Regions from separate parts of the Paenibacillus sp. 01T443 genome, predicted to be linked through region 1. Evidence: riboswitches for the same ligand, from Rfam matches in the RefSeq annotation. Region 1 holds a riboswitch; the other holds the start of a gene.
What was found. A riboswitch is a leader RNA that binds a small molecule or an ion and turns the genes downstream of it on or off. The one in region 1 is predicted to bind ZMP and ZTP.

Region 1 (9,234 bases):
AGCCGTTACGGACGCTTCCCAAAGCTTCCAAGTGTTAATCGATGCCATTAAATTGAAGGGCGGACCTGCGTATGCTTACACCGACGTAGCTCCGGAGAATAATAAAGACGGCGGGGCGCCTGGCGGCAATATCCGCGTTGGCTTCTTGTATAATGCCGATCGTGTAACTCTGGCATCGGACAGGAAGGGAAGTTTTGCAACATCGGTGAAGGTGGACGCAATGGGCGGATTGACGCAAAATCCAGGACGAATCGGTTCCACGGATGCCGCAACCTTTGCATCTTCCCGCAAACCGTTGGTTGCAGAGTTCCTCTTTGAAGGAAAACGCGTAGTGGCTATTGCCAATCACTTGAATTCTAAAGGCGGGGACGGCAAACCGTGGGGAGATATCCAGCCGGTTGTTCGCAGCAGTGAAGTGCAGCGCGCGAAGCAAGCGGAAGCTGTAAACAGCTTCGTCAAGGAGCTTACGATAAAGGATCCTGACGCAAGCGTTGTTGTACTGGGAGACTTTAATGATTTCCAATTCTCCGGTACGCTGAACAAGCTGAAGGGTGGAGAGCTAGCTAACCTGGTAGATAAGCTGCCTGTTTCGGAACGCTACTCTTACATCTATGACGGGAATTCGCAAACGCTGGATCACATTCTAGTGGATAAAGGGATGGAAGAAAAAGCTGAAATTGATGTCGTTCATGTTAATGCGGACTTCTCAACCGAGCAGGGCAGAGTAAGTGACCATGATCCGCTGCTTGCGCAGCTTGACCTCTCAGCGAAGAAGGATGCGGAGTTTGCAATGACGATTATGCATGTGAATGATTCGCATGCCAACTTGGCGAATGTTGCAAAAAGATTTACAGCGGTTAAACAGATACGCCAAGAAACGGCTCATTCAATCCTTCTCGATGCGGGAGATGTATTCTCGGGTACGCTGTTCTTCAATAAATACTTAGGCCAAGCGGATTTGGAGTTTATGAATAAACTCGGATACGATGCCATGGTATTCGGTAATCATGAATTCGATAAAGGGCCTTCGGTACTGGCTGATTTTGTGGAAAAAGCAAAATTCCCGTTCGTGAGCTCGAACATTGATTTCAGTAAGGAACCCGAGATAAGCGGGTTAGTATCCGAACAAGCAATCGGTGAATCGGCGGAAGCAGGGAAAATTTATGACGCGGTTATTTTGGAAGAGGGCGAAGAGAAAATAGGGGTATTCGGCTTAACAACCGAGGATACGAAGTTTCTTGCATCGCCAGGCGATAATATTGTTTTTGAGGATCATATCGCGAAGGCGAAGGAAACGGTCAAAAAGCTGCAGGACATGGGCATTAACAAAATTGTAGCATTAACGCATCTTGGCCATGAGTTTGATCTAGTAATGGCTGAGCAGGTAACTGGCATTGACGTCATCGTTGGCGGACACAGCCACACGAAGGTTGATGCGCCAAAGGTATTCCATGCTGATGGCGAGCCTACACTGGTCGTGCAAGCAGAGGAGTACAACAAATATTTAGGCAGATTGGATTTGAAATTTAACGATGCAGGCGTGCTTACCAAATGGAACGGCAAGCTGCTGGACATTGCAACCTTTGCGGCAGACCCGGTTGCGACAGAGATGCTGAAACCTTATCAAGCAGGAATCGCCGAAATTGAGCGTCAAGTAATCGGTAAAACGAATGTGCTGCTGGAAGGTGAACGCAACAACGTTCGTGCCAAGGAAACGAATCTTGGCAATTTGATGGCAGACGGCATGGTCGCTAAAGTGAAAAGCCTTGTCAGCGGCAATCCGGATTTGCAGCAGTATGAAGTAAAAGGCTTTGTTGCGATTCAAAACGGAGGCGGCATTCGCGCATCCATTAAGAAAACCGCGGATGGCAAAACGGATGGCGACATTACGCTCGGCGAATTGCTTACGGTCATGCCATTTGGTAATAACCTTACTGCGCTTCGCATGACGGGGCAAGAGATCATTGCGGCGCTGGAAAACGGCGTGAGCGGAATCGAAACGGGACAAGGTCGCTTTCCTCAAGTGTCCGGCCTGCGTTATTATTACGATTCCAAAAAGCAGCCGGAGGTGCTTGATGCGAATGGGCAATTGACGCAAGCGGGCAGCCGCATCGTAAAAGTGGAAATTAAAAATGCTGACGGCAGCTACAGTCCAATTGATGTGAATGGCTATTATTTTGTGGCAACAAACTCCTTTATGGCGAATGGCGGCGACTTCTACCGATCGATGAAGCAGGCGAAGGATACTGGACGCCAGCATGAGCTGAATATCGTAGACTATGAGGTGTTCTGGGAGCATTTGACGAATTTAGGTACGATCAATATTGGAACGGAAGGCCGAATTACAGATTTGCTGGGCCAACCGCTTCCGGGTGACGGCGGAGAGAATCCGACACCAACTCCGACACCGACACCAACGCCAACGCCAGGCGGAGGTGACACTGAAATCGAGTTCAGTGACGTAGGCAGCCATTGGGCAGCGAAGGCTATTGAAGAAGCCGTGAAAATTGGGTTTGTAAAAGGGTATGGTGACGGTACGTTCCACCCAAGTGAGCAAGCAACAAGAGCACAATTCATTACGATGGTCGGCAGAGCATTCAAGCTGGATTCTTCAGATGGGAAGCTGGATTTTGCGGATGCGGGTGAGGTTCCTGCATGGGCACGTTCCTTCTTTGCTCAGCTCATCGAGGATAAAATTATAAGCGGGTACGAGGATCATACATTAAGACCGTCAAGCGCCTTAACAAGAACGGAAATGACCGTTATTCTGGTTCGCGCGCTTGGTCTTGAGGTCAATCCGAATGCGAAACCAACCTTTGCGGATGTTAGCGATATTCCAGTATGGGCGCGCCCATCCATCGCTGCAGCAGAAGCAGCAGGCCTGGTTGAAGGAACAGGCGGCAACCGTTTTGCACCGCAGGCAAATGCAACAAGAGCAGAGATTGTTACACTAATATTGACGGCAATAGAGTATGTGAAGAGCAGTTCATAACAATTTAGCAGAAACGTTCCATTCCACTTTGCAACGAGTGGGGTGGGACGTTTTATTTTGCAAAAGGGAACACTAGCAGCCGTTATTGTATTTTTATTGCTGCTTTGCTATAGTTTTGTGGAAATATAGAGAGCGGTAGTCTTACATAGAAAGAGTTGAGTTCGGATGGCGGATGATCGAATGGATGATAAGCTGAGCAAAATGATCGATGTGGCAAGGCTGTATTATGAACTGAACTATAATCAGGAGGAAATAGCGCAGAAGCTGGGTGTATCTCGCCCTACGATATCCAGATTTCTTCAGCAGGCAAAGGATGAGGGTTACGTTCAGATCAAAATCGTTCATCCTAATGAGAACAATTTTGCGCTTGCCGGCCGGCTGCAGTCCAAGTTTGGGCTGAAAAAAGCAGTCATCGTCTCCGTGCCCCAATACGAGGACAGCATTGTGAAACGATACATCGGCGAAGCAGCGGCAGCCTATTTATATGATACGGTGAGAGACGGCGACATTATTGCGACGACTTGGGGAACGACACTTTTTCAAATGGCCACCCAGCTTAAGGATAAGCCTGTTCGCGATGTGAAGGTCGTGCAGTTAAACGGAGGGGTCAGCCATTCGGAAACGAATACCTATGCGTATGAAATCGTTCATTTATTCGGCAAAGCATTCCACACGATTCCTTACTTTATTCCGCTTCCTGCGCTAGTCGACCATGAGATTGTCAAACGGACAATAGAGTCGGACCGGCATATTCGTAATATTTTGGAGCTTGGCAAGCTGTCCAACATCGCGGTTGTAACCGTAGGAGCGCCGACTGAGGATTCGGTATTAATTAGAGCGAACTATTTCACGGATTCGGACCTGGACATCATCCGCTCAAAGGCTGCAGGCGATATTTGCTCGCGTTACATTGATATGACGGGGGCCATTTGCTCCGAGGAGCTTAATGAGCGCACAATCGGCATCAGCCTCGATGAGTTGAAGCGCAAAGAACAGTCGATTCTGGTAGCGGGCGGAGTGAAGAAGGTGAACGGTATATATGGTGCGCTGCGCGGGGGGTATACGAACGTACTGATTACCGATCAGTTTACGGGGAGGTATTTGCTGGAGCGGGATATGTAGAGTACGTTGATAGGGGAAGGAATCCGCTTGCTGCAACGTAACCAAACTATTTAGATGCTGCGAAACAATAGGTTAGTCGGCAGCTAAGTAGATACAAATCAACGTGATAGACAGTAGCTGCAATGAGCTAGACGCAGTTGCACTGCTGCGAAACAACGTGCTGGACGTAGACGGCAGCTACGCTGATACGAGTCAACGTGATAGACAGTAGCTGTAATGAGCTAGACGCAGCTGCACTGCTGCGAAACAACGTGCTAGACGTAGACGTCAGCTACATTGCACTCTGTGCAATAGAAACAGGATTCTGCGAGCATGGTGGAAGCTACAGTGTAGAAAATACAGCAGAAACAGCCTATGAAGACCTCGATGAGTCTAGATAGGCTGTTTCTGTTGTGAAAACTGCAGCGTAGCCAGGATCACCTCGTTTGAGGGTGGTTCTGTTGTAGAAACTGGAGCGTAGTCAAGAAACAGCTCATCTGAGAGTGGTTCTGTTGTATAAACTGCAGCTTGGCCAAGAAACAATCCACATGAACGGGGTTCTGCTGCACAAAATCCAACATAACCAAATAGCTCGCAGTTGAGGGCAGACTCCACCAATAAACAATTCAACTCTCATTTGCACACCTATGATTTGCTTATATGTCGAGCTGCCTCCGGTTGTTACTAGTTACTACATAGTACTTTGTGCAATAGAAACCGGGTCCTGCGAGCATGATGGGGCGCTACAGTGTAGAAAATACAGCAGAAATAGCCTATGAAGACCTCAATGGTCTAGATAGGCTATTTCTGTTGTATTAACTGCAGCGTAGCCAAGAAACAGCTCATCTGAGAGTGGTTCTGTTGTATAAACTGCAGCGTAGCCAGGAAACACCTCGTTTGAGGGGGGCTGTTGTATAAACTGCAGCGTAGCCAAGAAACCTCTCACATTAGCGGGGTTCTGATGCACAAAATCCAACATAACCAAATAGCTCCGCAGTTGAGGGCAGACTCCACCAATAAACAATTCAACTCTCATTTGCTCACCTATGATTTGCTTATAGGTCGAGCTGAATCCGGTTGTTACTAGTTACTACATTGTACTTTGTGCAATAGAAACCGGGTCCTGCGAGCATGATGGGGCGCTACAGTGTAGAAAATACAGCAGAAACAGCCTATGAAGACCTCAATGGGTCTAGATAGGCTGTTTCTGTTGTATAAACTGCAGCGTAGCCAGGAAACAGCTCATCTGAGGCTGTTTCTGTTGTAAAAACTGCAGCGTAGCCAGGAAACATTCCAGTTGAGCGGGGTTCTGCTGCACGAACCAAACTATTTAGCTGCTGCGAGACATTCTACTGCACAAACTATAAAACTACCAAGCTACATTGGAGCCAGCTTCTCCGTGGCATCAACCGTATGCTTCAGCAGCATAGCGATTGTGACGGGTCCGACACCTGCTGGGACAGGGGTGATGGCGCTGGCTCTCTCTAGGCAAGCTTCATAATCGACATCCCCGACGTTCCCCGGGTTGTAGCCGGCATCAAGCACGACTGCCCCTTCGCGAATCCACTCTCCTTGGATGAAAGACGGTTTGCCGACCGCGGCGACGACGATATCTGCGAGCTTCAGCATATCCGCCAGATTTTGTGTTTTGGAATGGCAGGTTGTCACGGTTGCATTGCGGTTAAGCAGCATCAGCGAAACAGGCTTGCCCAGAATCGGGCTGCGCCCGACGACAACGGCATGCTTGCCCTCAATCGGGATTTGATAATAATCCAGAATAGCCATGATGGCGGCAGGCGTGCAGGACGGGTAGTCTGCATAGCCAAAAGCATTTTGAGCGAAGCCGAGTGCGGTCACGCCATCCACGTCTTTTTGAATGCTTATCGCTTCAAAAGCTGCCCGCTCATCAATCTGATGCGGCACAGGATGCTGCAATAAGATACCGTGAACGAGCGGATCACGGTTCAGCTGCGTGATGACAGCTATCAAATCCTCGGTCGAAATGGACCTATCCAAATGGATGCGCTTCGACTCGATGCCAAGCCTTCTGCAGGCATTTCCTTTCATGCGAACGTAAGTCTCGGAAGCAGGATCATCTCCGACCAGTATCGTCGCCAAGCAGGGCACAATGCCTGAGGCCTCGAGTTCTTCCACTCTAGTTTTCAACTGCTCTTTAATTGCATCTGCCACACGTGCGCCGTCTAAAATCAATTTGTCCGTCATCCTTTACCCAGCTCCTTCGAATGGTTATCGAAAAACATAAAAAGGCAAGGGGAATGTCCCCTTACCTTTGCCCAGGCGTACGGCTAATGATCTGCGCGCTTCCTCATGGTTCCCCATGCTCCGCCAGTTACGCACAGCTTTTTGATGTTAGCTTCATTTTAACAGTTCCTGCGTGAAAAAACGAGTCCATTCGCATAGGGTTTCTGGATTTAGGAGTGGGGAAACGATTCGAGGGATGCTATAATTACTCTACCTGGAGGGTGCAGAGCCGCTGCCCTCTTTATTTTCAGTTTCGCAAAATGATAGGAGATCGAGGTGCATACGTGTTAAAGCTGGGTAGATTCTTGAAGAAATACAAGCTGCCGGCCGTGCTGGCACCGTTATTCATGCTGCTGGAGGTATGCATGGACCTGCTGCAGCCGCGCTTTATGGCAAGCATCGTGAACGATGGAATTATCGCCGGCGAGCTGGGTACAATTGCGGCAACCGCGCCGAAAATGCTGCTGGCGGCGCTTGTCGGTTTAGTTGCCGGCGTTGGCTGCACCGTGTTCGCGACGATAGCTTCGCAAAGCTTTGGAGCGGATTTGAGGCAGGAGCTGTTTCAAAAGATACAGGGATTGTCGCTTCAGTCGCTTGACCGCTTCGGTTCGGGGTCCATCGTGACCCGTTTGACGGGAGACGTCACGCAAATACAGGGCTTGGTGCTGTTAATTCTCCGTGTTTTTGCACGGGATACGTTCATTATTATCGGAAGCTTGGTCATGGCATTCATGATCAGTCCGCGCCTATCTATTATTTTACTGGCGATGATTCCATTGCTGGCTGTTTTTCTCGTCATTACCACCCGGATAACGGTTCCGTTATTCGCTAGAATGCAGCAGCGGCTTGATCAAGTAAATACCGTTATGCAGGAAAATTTGTCAGGTATTCGCGTGGTTAAAGCATTTGTTCGCGCGGATTACGAGGAAGAGCGCTTTAATGAAACGAATTCGAATTTACTGCATGCTAGTCTGCGAGCAGCAAAAATCGTTGCGCTTAATACGCCGCTTATGTCGATCATACTGAATTTTAGCATCGTAGCTGCGTTATGGTATGGGGGCATGCTCTCTGAACGAGGAGTACTTTCTGTAGGCAGCCTTGCAGCGTTTCTAACTTATATTACGCAGCTGTTGTTCTCCACCTTAGGGCTCGGCAATCAATTGATGGCCATTTCCAGGGCGAAAGCTTCCGCGGACCGCATTAATGAGATTTTGGAAATCCCTGTCGATCAGCAGAAGGATGATCGGCAATCCCGTCCGCAGCCGAAGCCCATTCGAGAAGGCCGAATTTCTTTTGAGCAAGTGAGCTTTAGCTATGACGGGAATATGGAGAAAGCTGTGTTGCGCGATATTGATTTCACTGCTGAGCCAGGAGAGACGATAGGGATCGTCGGTGTGAACGGAGCGGGGAAATCGACGCTCGTTAGCCTTATCCCGGCTTTTTATGAAGCTACCGAGGGCCGGTTGAGCATTGATTCCGTGCCTATTAACGAGATGGATCCCTATGAGCTTCACAGCCAAATCGGCATGGTGCTCCAGCAGGCTCATTTGTTCAGCGGCACGATTCGGGATAATATCAGCTTCGGCAAGCCGGATGCAACGCAGCAAGAAGTTGAAGCAGCGGCTAAAGCGGCCGAAGCTCATTCTTTCATTATGAAGCTGGAAAACGGCTATGATACCGTACTTGGACAGCGGGGCGTCAATTTATCCGGCGGGCAAAAGCAGCGTTTATCGATAGCCCGCACTTTGCTGCTTAAGCCGAAGATCGTCATACTCGACGACTGCACAAGCGCGGTTGATCTGAATACGGATCTGCTCATCCGGCAATCGCTGCAAACGATCATGAAGAGCAGCACCTGCCTCATTATCGGACAACGGATCGCATCCGTGCAGCAAGCGGATCGGATTATCGTGCTTGAGGACGGTCAAATCACAGCGATCGGCACGCATGGCGAGCTGCTTCAAGGGAGCAAGCTTTACCAGCAAATAGCCATATCCCAGCAAGGAGCATAACCAGATGAATCATACTTTGGCGACATTAAAAAAAATTGGCTATTATTTATTTCATCAAAAAGCTAGTCTTCTGACGGTCATGTTACTTACGCTCGCTGCTGCGGGGCTTACGCTTGCAGGCCCTTATCTGCTCGGAACCGCACTCGATGATTATATCGTTGCCAAGCAATATGACGGCCTGCTTCAAATTTGCTTGCTTATGCTCGGGGTATACGCGGCGGGCAGCGTGGTCGGTTGGCTGCAGGCTTTTTTCTTAGCTGAGGTATCGCAGCGCACGGTTTGGAGCTTACGCAAGGATTTGTTTCATCATTTGCAAAAGCTCCCTATCCCCTTTTTTGCCAGTAAAAACCATGGCGAGCTGATGAGCCGTACAACAAACGATATCGACAACGTTACGAATACGTTAAACCAAAGCTTGATTCAAATTATATCGAGCGTGATTATGCTTATCGGCTCCTTCACGATGATGCTGCTTCTAAATGTGTGGCTCACTTTGGTTGCGCTTGTAGTCATCCCGCTGATCGTATTCGTGTCAAAACGAATCGCGAAGGCGACACAGCGGCAATTCAAAGGCCAGCAGCAGGAGCTGGGAGGGCTGAATGGCTTTATCGAGGAGACAATATCCGGTCAAAAGGTTGTAGCCTTATTCCATCAGGAAGAGCGGATGGCTGAGCAGTTCAGCGCTGCAAACGCAAAGCTGAAGAAAGTCGGCATCAAGGCCCAGATCTACTCCGGCACCATGGGGCCGTTCATGAATATGTTCGGCCATATCAGCTATTTAATCATTGCAGGCGTCGGCGGCTGGCTTGCTGTGCATGACCAAGCAACCGTAGGCGTAATTATTAGTTTTCTCGGTTATTCGAGGCA
Region 2 (9,234 bases), on a different contig from region 1:
GCGACGGCGGAGATCCTTTCCCAAGCGAGCGGATTGCGGAGTGGGAAGCGCTCATCCGCCGCAAAGCGGCGGGCGAGCCCGTGCAATATATGATCGGCGAGCAGTGGTTTTACGGGCGGCCGTTCACGGTGACGCCGGCCGTGCTCATTCCGCGCCCGGAGACAGAGCTGCTCGTGGAGGCGGTGCTTGAGGCCGCAGACCAGCTCTGGCCAGCCGCGCAGGGGCTTGCGCCGACGGTGGTCGACGTCGGCACAGGCAGCGGCGCCATCGCCGTGACGCTAGCTTCGCAGCGTCCCGCGTGGCGCGTGTGCGCGTCCGACCTATCGCCGGACGCGCTGGCAGTCGCCCGCACGAACGCCGCCCGCCATGAAGCGGCGGACCGGCTGACGCTCGTGCAGGGCGACCTGCTCATGCCCTTCATACCTGGGCATGAGCAGAGTGAACCCCCGCACGGCGAGCTTCGCATCGACGTGCTGGTCTCCAATCCGCCGTACATACCGTCGGCGGACATGGAAGGGCTGCAGCGCGAGGTGCGTGACTATGAGCCGCATCTCGCGCTGGAAGGCGGGGCGGATGGGCTTACGCCATACCGCCGCATGATCGAGCAGCTTCCGCTGCTTGCGCAGATGCCCCGCATCGTCGCGTTCGAGCTCGGCATGGGCCAGCCTCGTATCGTTGCAGAGATGCTGCGGGCGCTCGACCGCTGGGATGACATCCGCATCATCAGCGATTACGCGGGCATCGAGCGCCATGTCATCGCAACGCAGTCGCGCTAATGGCGCGGAAAACAAAAGAATGCCCCGAAAGCGCACAGACTTTCGGGGCATTCTTTTTGTATTTAAGGGCTGAATAGAAGCTTATATTTAAAAGTTGTCGGCATGAGCTGGAGCTGATGCCGTACAGGCCTTCCGCTTCGGAACGCCCGGCTGGCGGATTGCTTCTCGGATTGCCGGCAATTATAAGCGGCGCTTTCGCTGCTTACTTCTTGGATTGCCGGCTATTATAAGCCGCGTATTCGCTGCTTGCTTCTCGGATAGCCGGCAATCATAAGCCGCGTATTCGCTGCTTGCTTCTCGGATAGCCGGCAATCATAGGCCGCGCTTTGGCTGCTTGCTTCTCGGATAGCCTGCAATCATAAGCCGCGCATTCGATGCATGCTTCTCGGATTGCTGGCTATCATAAGAGCTGCGCTTCGGCTGCTTGCTTCCCGGATTGCCGTCAATCATAAGCCGCGCTTTGGCTGCTTGTTTCTCGGATTGCCTGCAATCATAAGCCGCGCATTCGCTGCATGCTTCTCGAATTGCCGGATATGATAAGCCTCGCTTACGCTGCTTGCAATAGGTTTTTCGTGTAGTGGCCACTGTAAATTACAGGGCCAATTTTATTCAGGTTTGAGTTTAAATACAGGACTTCGAATAATAAGCTGGTCCCTCTGGTTCTGTCAGGGTGCTTCCGGAAATAATTAACGGGAAAAACTACCGCTAATTCTCGGAAATCTTTGATTTCATAAAGAATAACAGGAAAAACTCATGCTAAATGCTGAAAACCGGCAATATTTTTCCGCAGCTTAGGATTTAGCAGGAGAAATTCCTGTTAAATCAATATTCTTTAGGTTATTCCGATTTTTAACAGGAGAAATTCCATCTAATCCGTTCGTATACCCGAGCGAACAGGCGGAATGCCGACTGTCTCCGTTCATCCCTACCATATTACTGCATCAACGCAAATGTATCGCGGGAAGCGGGAGCCGCAAATACAATTATTTCTGTAATCTTGCCCTAAGGTTGCCCGGTTCCACTTCCGTTCGCCTCCCGCTTGCTTCGCAGTCGCACTCGCACACCATTACTCGATCCAAACAAGCAGCCTTAGCTCTCATCACCCAGCATCACTTACTCCGGCATCATATTCGTGCTGATCGCAATGCGGTTCCACGCATTGATCGTGATGATGGCCATAATAATCTCTCCGACCTGCTTGCTGTCGAAATGGCGGGCAGCCTCCTCGTATACGCTATCCGGCACATGCTCCTTCGTGATGAGCGTAACGGATTCCGTCAGGGCAAGCACCGCTCTTTCCGCATCCGTAAAATAACGCGTATCGCGCCAAGCGCTCAAAGCGTATATCCGCTGCTCGGTCTCGCCGAGTGCTCTTGCATCCTTGGTATGCATGTTGATGCAGTAGGCACAGCCGTTGATTTGCGAAGTGCGAATTTTGATAAGCTCCTTCAGCTCCTTGCTGATGCTCGTCGTGCCCAAATATTTCTCCAGCCCGAGCATCGCTTGATAAGCGGCGGGAATTTCTTTTGCAATTACGGTTCTTTCTGCCATGGTTTTCATTCTCCTCTATCATCCGAATTATTGGCCATTCGGCCGTTTTGCATGTCTTCATGATCTAAGACAAAGCAGTGCGCTCGGTTGTGACAGGAAAAGAATGATTCCGTAAAAAAAGTTATTCGGCCAGGACATGCTTTAGCTTATCGGGGTTCAGCATAACGAAAATCCGCTCAATATGCTGATTTTCCGGATCAAGCTGAAAGCTAATCACGCTTCGCGGCTTGCCGTCTTTCATGATAACGACACCGGCCTGCCCGTTGACGACAGTGAAGCGGTGGCCGTCTCCAAGGAAGGTTCTCGGGATCACTCCCTGCAGGAAGGCCATGACGCGAGCCCTGCTGATAATCGCGAAGATAGCCGCACGTACCTTGCCGCCTCCATCGGAGACAAGTACCGCCTCTTCGGTCAGAAGCGCAACCAGTTTATCGTAATCGCCTGTCGCGGCGGCCTCCATAAAGGTAACGACGAGCGGCTCGGCTTTCATGGTATTGACCGGCAGAAGCTCTCGTTCCTTTTGCAGCTTCTCTTTGGCCCGGCTGTAAATTTTGCGGCAATTCGTTTCCGTCTTTTGTAAGCAAGCGGCAATTTCATCGTAATCATAGGCAAGCGATTCCCGGAGGACAAATACTGCCCGCTCTACAGCGGAGAGCTGCTCCAACATAACGAGCAGGGCATAGGAAATGGATTCATGCTGAACGTATAGCTCGGCAGGGTCCATGACCGCATGGTCCGTGACCATGTGGCCGACGTCCGGCTCCGGGAGCCACTGGCCGACATATACCTCTCTCCTTTTGCGCGCAGATTGGCTGAGGCTAATGGATCGGTTCGTTACCATCCGGACAAGATAGGCTTTTTCATTATGTATGTCACTAGCGTCAAGCAGGCTGTAATCCGCAAATACGTCCTGAACCAGATCTTCGGCTTCGCTGAATGTGCCAAGCATGCGATAGGCGATGGAATGGAGCAGGGGGCGATAAGCGGCATAGGTTTTTTCGAAATCCATCAGAGATCCATCCTTGTCTTTTGCAAAATAGAGGAGCGTCAATAATGCAAATGCCGTCAAGTTGTTTCTTTAATTATAAACGAAAGCTCTTTTTACAAATATATGAAATTATAAAATTTCGATGCTTACCGGGATTCTTTTATTTCACCACGAATCTATCTTTTTCCGCCAGAGGACGGCTAGAATCGTTTACGTTTAAAAAAGATAGTTTGCTAGGTTTATATATTCCGATTGGCGGACATAATGACGGATAGATACGTTCCGGAACGCAAGCAGACGCACTGACGGGTGCGACGAGAGGAGCTTGTGTGTATGTCCAGCCATTATTCCATTCATTCTTATTCCAATGTTGAGGAATTACCATCATCCAAATCCGTTCGTTCCAATAAATTTGGTTACCGTAAATCTTATGGTTTTATTATATTTGCACTTATTCTCTTAATAATGAGCTGGGAAGCCCAGCAAATGGACGCGGCGGTCGCTGGCGGCCAAATCCCGCAGGAATCCATCCGTCTTCGTATATTAGCCAATTCCGATAATCCCGCTGACCAAGTCGTAAAACGCCTTGTTCGGGATGAGATCGTTAAAGCGATGAATAGCTGGGTAACAGGTCCTCAGACGATTGAGGAAGCACGTCAGACGATTCTCGCCAATATGCCCGAAATTGAACGGATTACTGCGGAGGTATTGGAAAGCCGCGGTTTTGAATACGGCTCGCACGCAGAGCTTGGCATGGTGCCATTCCCTACGAAAATGTACGGCAATCAGGTTTATCCAGCCGGCGACTATGAAGCGCTCCGGATTACGCTAGGCGAAGGCGGCGGCCAAAATTGGTGGTGCGTGCTGTTCCCTCCTCTATGCTTCATCGACGCAGCAAGCGGCGAGGCATCGGCAGCTTCTGCTGCTGCTTCCGATTCTGCTGAGGGTGATGCGCTGAAGGCGGATACGGCTCCAGTGAAAACGGCAGCGCTTGAAACGACAGCGGCAGCTTCGGAAGGCCAAGCGCCGGAAGCGAAGTTTTTCCTTTGGGAGATCATCGAATCGCTTATCAATTGGATTAAATCATTGTTTTCATAAGGAATGGCAGTCACGTCTTGCAAGCCGAAGACGTGACTTTTTTTGTTCAAAATATAAAGGATAGTAAGTTTCCGAAACTTATCGGGATTCATATATTTCACCGCGAAACAAGCATTTGCCGATATAGGACGGCGAAAGCCGTTTACGCTTGTTTAGGGACGCTTATGCTATAATAGCGGGAGAATGGATAATTTATTATGAGAGCAAGGATTGAAGGATAGAGATGACGATAATGAAAGTATGGCGCGTGAAGCAGGCGAATGAGGAACAGTTGGGTTCGGAGCTCAGGGAGGCAGCTGCTTGGCTAAGGGAGGGCGGACTTATCGCTTTTCCGACAGAGACGGTCTATGGGCTTGGTGCGGATGCTCGGAGCACTGCCGCCGTGGAACGGATATTCAGCGCGAAGGGGCGTCCCTCGGATAACCCGCTAATTGTGCATATCGCGAACCGCAAGCAACTGGATGAGCTGGTGCTCCCATATCCTAAGCTGGCCTCTGTGCTTATGGACCGCTTTTGGCCGGGACCGCTTACGATTGTGCTGCCTGTTCGCGATGAGGTGCTCTCGCCCCTTGTGACGGCAGGGCTGTCTACGGTAGGCATTCGGGTTCCGGATCACAGGACGGCGCTTGCGCTGCTTGAGCAAGCGGGCTGCCCGATTGCCGCGCCAAGCGCGAACCGCTCGGGTAGACCGAGTCCGACGCTGGCGGAGCATGTGCTGGAGGATCTGGATGGACGCGTAGACGGCCTTGTGGATGACGGACCGACGGGTGTTGGCTTGGAATCGACGGTTATTGAATTGGAAGGCGAGCTTGGCATTCGTATTTTGCGTCCGGGCGGCATTACGCGTGAAGCACTGCAGCAGGCGGTACCGGAAGCGAGAATCGACAGCGCCTCGATAGAGGAGCCTGAGACAGCGCCTCGTTCCCCCGGCATGAAATATACGCATTACGCACCGCAAGGGGAGCTTGTGCTTGTACAAGGCGATCCGGGGGCCGTAATCGCTTATATTCATGCACAAGTAGATGCCGCAAACCGGGCCGGGAAAGTTACTGGCGTGCTGGCATTCGAGGAGCGATTAGCCGATTACACGGCTGACCATGTATTGTCGTTAGGAAGCGAAGCGGAGCTGGGCGCTGCCGCCCATCGCTTGTATGCGGCTCTGCGGGAGCTAGACAGTGTTGGCGCTGAACGAATTTGGGCGGAAGGAAGCAGCGAGCAGGGCATTGGTGCCGCGCTGATGAACCGCCTGGCTAAGGCAGCCGGTAATCGAATCGTTCGTGTATAGAAGTAATCATTCAGGCTGGAGCTGGCGCATGGGTTAAGAGTAATATCGTCTCAATTCAAGAGCTGCCTAATGCTTCTACACTGCATTTAGTACAATGCAACTACCGCTCGATCACCCGTTATCTCGCTGCAATGCAGTTTCTGCAATAGAAAGCATGTCTCGGGGCAGTTTTGTGGCGTGTTGAGGGAATTCTGTTGTACTTTCTGCAACGTAGCTCAATTTGTCGGGTACCATGTCAGGTTTCTGTTGTAGAAACTGCAGTAGAATTAGTTGGTGTTGGTGTTGGTGTTGGTGTTGGTGTTGGTGTTGGTGTTGGTGTTGGTGTTGGTGTTGGTGTTGGTGTTGGTGTTGGTGTTGGTGTTGGTGTTGGTGTTGATACTGGTACTGGTACTGGTACTGGTACTGGTACTGGTACTGGTACTGGTACTGGTACTGGTACTGGTACTGGTACTGTTACTGTTACTGTTACTGTTACTGTTACTGCTACTGTTTCTGTTACTGGTACTGGCGTTGATGTTGGTGTTGGCGTCGGTGTCGGCGCTGGTGCTGGTGTTAATATTGGCGTTCGCTGGCACTGGCACTGGTGTTTGTGCTGGTATTGAAACGGAAATGACTTCAGTTACAGTTTGAACTATGTTAAGTATGTTTGTGATAAGTATGTTTGTCCCCATGCCCGCATATGTTTGGTAGAGAAACCAGGCGGACATGGGGGAGATAGACTGRGGTTGAAGCACATTTGCATGCCGGGCAGTTTTTGACGCTGCTTATTATTGCGTTAGCGCTGGGCTTAGACGCCTTTTCGCTCGGACTTGGCATAGGATTAAAGGGCATTCGGCTGCTGGATATTTTGAAGCTGGGCATAGTTATCGCTTTGTTTCATGTTCTAATGCCGCTGGCAGGCATCTATACGGGACAGTATGTGGGCGTTTTGCTCGGCGATGTAGCTACGACCGCTGCAGGTATTTTGCTGGTGCTGCTTGGCGGGCATATGATATACAGCTCCTTGCGAGGAGACGCGGTACAGTCCTTTGACCACAAATCCTTATGGGGCTTGCTCGTGCTCTCGCTTAGTGTCAGCATTGATTCATTCTCTGTCGGCATTACGCTCGGCATGTTTGCGGCCAATATGTGGACGACCATTTTGTTGATTGGGCTGCTGGGTGGGCTCATGTCCATACTTGGCTTAATGATCGGCCGCAGAGTTAGCGGCAATTTCGGTGAATACGGCGAGGCTGTAGGCGGCGGAATTTTGTTTATTTTCGGCATTTTGTTTATTTTTTAAGCGAAAGACAGCTTGGAAAAGCGTGCAAAAAGGAGTTGGCATTGTGAAACGTATACTATTTGTTTGTACTGGCAATACATGCCGCTCGCCGATGGCGGAGGCTATGCTGCGCAGGATGGCTGCTTTGAGAGGCATTACGGTTGCGGTTCGTTCCGCGGGCATATCCACGATCGATGGTCTGCCGGTGTCGGCCCATGCGGTGGAGACGCTTAAACAGCGGGATATCGAGCATAAGAGCACATCGCTTGCGCTGACAAGTGAGGCGGTCGGTTGGGCTGATATTATTTTGACAATGACGTCTAATCATAAGCGCGGGCTGCTGCAATGGCATCCGGAAGCGGTAGACAAAACCTATACGCTGAAGGAATATGCGAATCAGGATGCCCGGGTGCTCGCTGATATCGAAGAGCTGGAGCGCCTGTATACGGAGCTGCATATGAAGCAGGCTTTGGGCCAGCAGCTGACATCGGGGGAGAGAAGCCGTTTGCTGGAGCTGGAACGCAGAATTCCAAGCTTCGACATCGTGGACCCGTTTGGAGGCTCGCTCTCCATTTATAACAGCAGCGCGAATGAAATTGAGGATGCGCTCGTTAAACTTCTGGACAAGCTTACCAAAAGATAATTCCGCGTTTGTCCCATTGATATGGATTGATTTTTCGAGCCTCTTCGGCTATTATGGAAATACAATATACGGTTTCCGATGTAACTGGCGACGGAAGTGGGCTAACCACGGTGGAGCATCGGAATATACGGCCGGTCGCCTGGGCAAAGAGCAGCATGCTATTAAGCATGTCTTGCTCTTTTTTCGTCTTTTTCTGCAAAAATAGGTATACTAGCACTGTGATGTGTCATATCGAAGGAGGTCTTTTGCGTTGAAAATTGCTATTGGTGCCGATCATGCAGGCTATCGTTTGAAGGATGAGGTTGTACCGTTTCTTCAATCGCTCGGCCATGAAATTGAAGATGTAGGATGCAGCTGCGATCAATCGGTTGATTATCCGGACTATGCACTCCCCGTATGCGACCTTGTTACGAGCGGCAAAGCAGAACGCGGTATCTTGATTTGCGGAACCGGAATCGGCATGTCGATTGCGGCTAATAAAGTGCGGGGTATCCGCTGCGCGCTCGTCAATGATATGTTCTCCGCGAAAGCGACCAGGGAGCATAACGATACGAACGTATTGGCGCTTGGGGAACGTGTTCTTGGTCCCGGAGTTGCTTTGGAAATTATTCGGATTTGGCTCGAAACGCCGTTCTCGAACGGTGAACGTCATGTCGGCAGAGTAAATAAAGTAATGCAAATTGAAGAGCAGTTCAGCAGCCAGTCCTAAATAGGGGGCCATCGCGATGAGCATAAAAGAAAATGTACAGCTTGGAGTCATTGCAGCACAGGTAGAGATGATCGTTCGAGAGCTGGCAGCGGCAGGCGGGCTTGCCCTGGGTCAGCTGTTAGTAATCGGTGTAAGTACTAGTGAAGTGCTGGGCCATCGCATTGGAACCGCAGGAACCGTCGAGACGGCTGCACAAATTTATGCGGGCGTGGAAGCTGTGCGAAGCGAGCTTGGCTTCATTCCGGTGTACCAATGCTGCGAACATTTGAATAGGGCGCTCGTTATCGACAGGGCAGCAGCCGAGCGTTACGGCTTGGAACCTGTTGGTGCGGTGCCCGTTCCGAAAGCCGGCGGATCGATGGCAGCCTATGCCTACCGCCAGCTGAAGGATCCATGCCTCGTCGAAATGGTACAAGCGCATGCCGGCATCGATATCGGCGATACGTTCATCGGCATGCACCTGAAGCGGGTAGCTGTTCCGGTCCGTCCGTCGATTCGCGAGATCGGGGAAGCTCATGTTACGATGGCTGTCACAAGGCCTAAGCTAATCGGCGGCTCACGCGCGGTATACGAGCTGGGCAATGAGATAACGGCGGAGCAATCTGCTGGAACATGCGATTAGCCGAATTCAGGGAACGAATGAACTGATTTAATAAACCAATTAATAATATACAGGCTGTCTAATTTGAGGAGGAATATGAAAATGGAAAATTTGCGCAAACAAGATCCGGAAGTATTGAAAGCACTAGGCCTTGAGCTTACTCGTCAACGTGATAACATCGAGCTTATCGCATCGGAGAACATCGTAAGCGAAGCGGTTTTGGAAGCGATGGGAAGCGTACTAACTAATAAATATGCAGAAGGCTACCCAAGCAAACGTTTCTACGGAGGCTGTGAGCATGTAGATATCGTTGAAGATATCG

Region 2: it holds a riboswitch for ZMP and ZTP, as region 1 does, so the genes downstream of both, rpiB (ribose 5-phosphate isomerase B) here and AC1DLI_RS12490 (bifunctional 5,10-methylenetetrahydrofolate dehydrogenase/5,10-methenyltetrahydrofolate cyclohydrolase) in region 1, are expected to answer to the same signal.

The regions. Positions count from the first base shown of each region.
Region 1 is NZ_JBFTPE010000007.1:36,057-45,290, reverse strand. Features, by position in the region: gene AC1DLI_RS12500 (5'-nucleotidase C-terminal domain-containing protein) at 1-2,992, shown strand, start outside; gene AC1DLI_RS12495 (sugar-binding transcriptional regulator) at 3,158-4,114, shown strand; gene AC1DLI_RS12490 (bifunctional 5,10-methylenetetrahydrofolate dehydrogenase/5,10-methenyltetrahydrofolate cyclohydrolase) at 5,471-6,316, opposite strand; ZMP/ZTP riboswitch at 6,379-6,457, opposite strand; gene AC1DLI_RS12485 (ABC transporter ATP-binding protein) at 6,661-8,367, shown strand; gene AC1DLI_RS12480 (ABC transporter ATP-binding protein) at 8,372-9,234, shown strand, end outside.
Region 2 is NZ_JBFTPE010000004.1:171,906-181,139, reverse strand. Features, by position in the region: gene prmC (peptide chain release factor N(5)-glutamine methyltransferase) at 1-776, shown strand, start outside; gene AC1DLI_RS06970 (hypothetical protein) at 1,089-1,361, opposite strand; gene AC1DLI_RS06965 (carboxymuconolactone decarboxylase family protein) at 1,890-2,327, opposite strand; gene AC1DLI_RS06960 (RNA polymerase sigma-70 factor) at 2,449-3,336, opposite strand; gene spoIIR (stage II sporulation protein R) at 3,649-4,413, shown strand; gene AC1DLI_RS06950 (L-threonylcarbamoyladenylate synthase) at 4,637-5,698, shown strand; gene AC1DLI_RS06945 (hypothetical protein) at 5,893-6,300, shown strand; gene AC1DLI_RS06940 (manganese efflux pump MntP) at 6,435-6,980, shown strand; gene AC1DLI_RS06935 (low molecular weight protein arginine phosphatase) at 7,024-7,602, shown strand; ZMP/ZTP riboswitch at 7,673-7,754, shown strand; gene rpiB (ribose 5-phosphate isomerase B) at 7,853-8,311, shown strand; gene AC1DLI_RS06925 (TIGR01440 family protein) at 8,328-8,933, shown strand; gene AC1DLI_RS06920 (serine hydroxymethyltransferase) at 9,015-9,234, shown strand, end outside.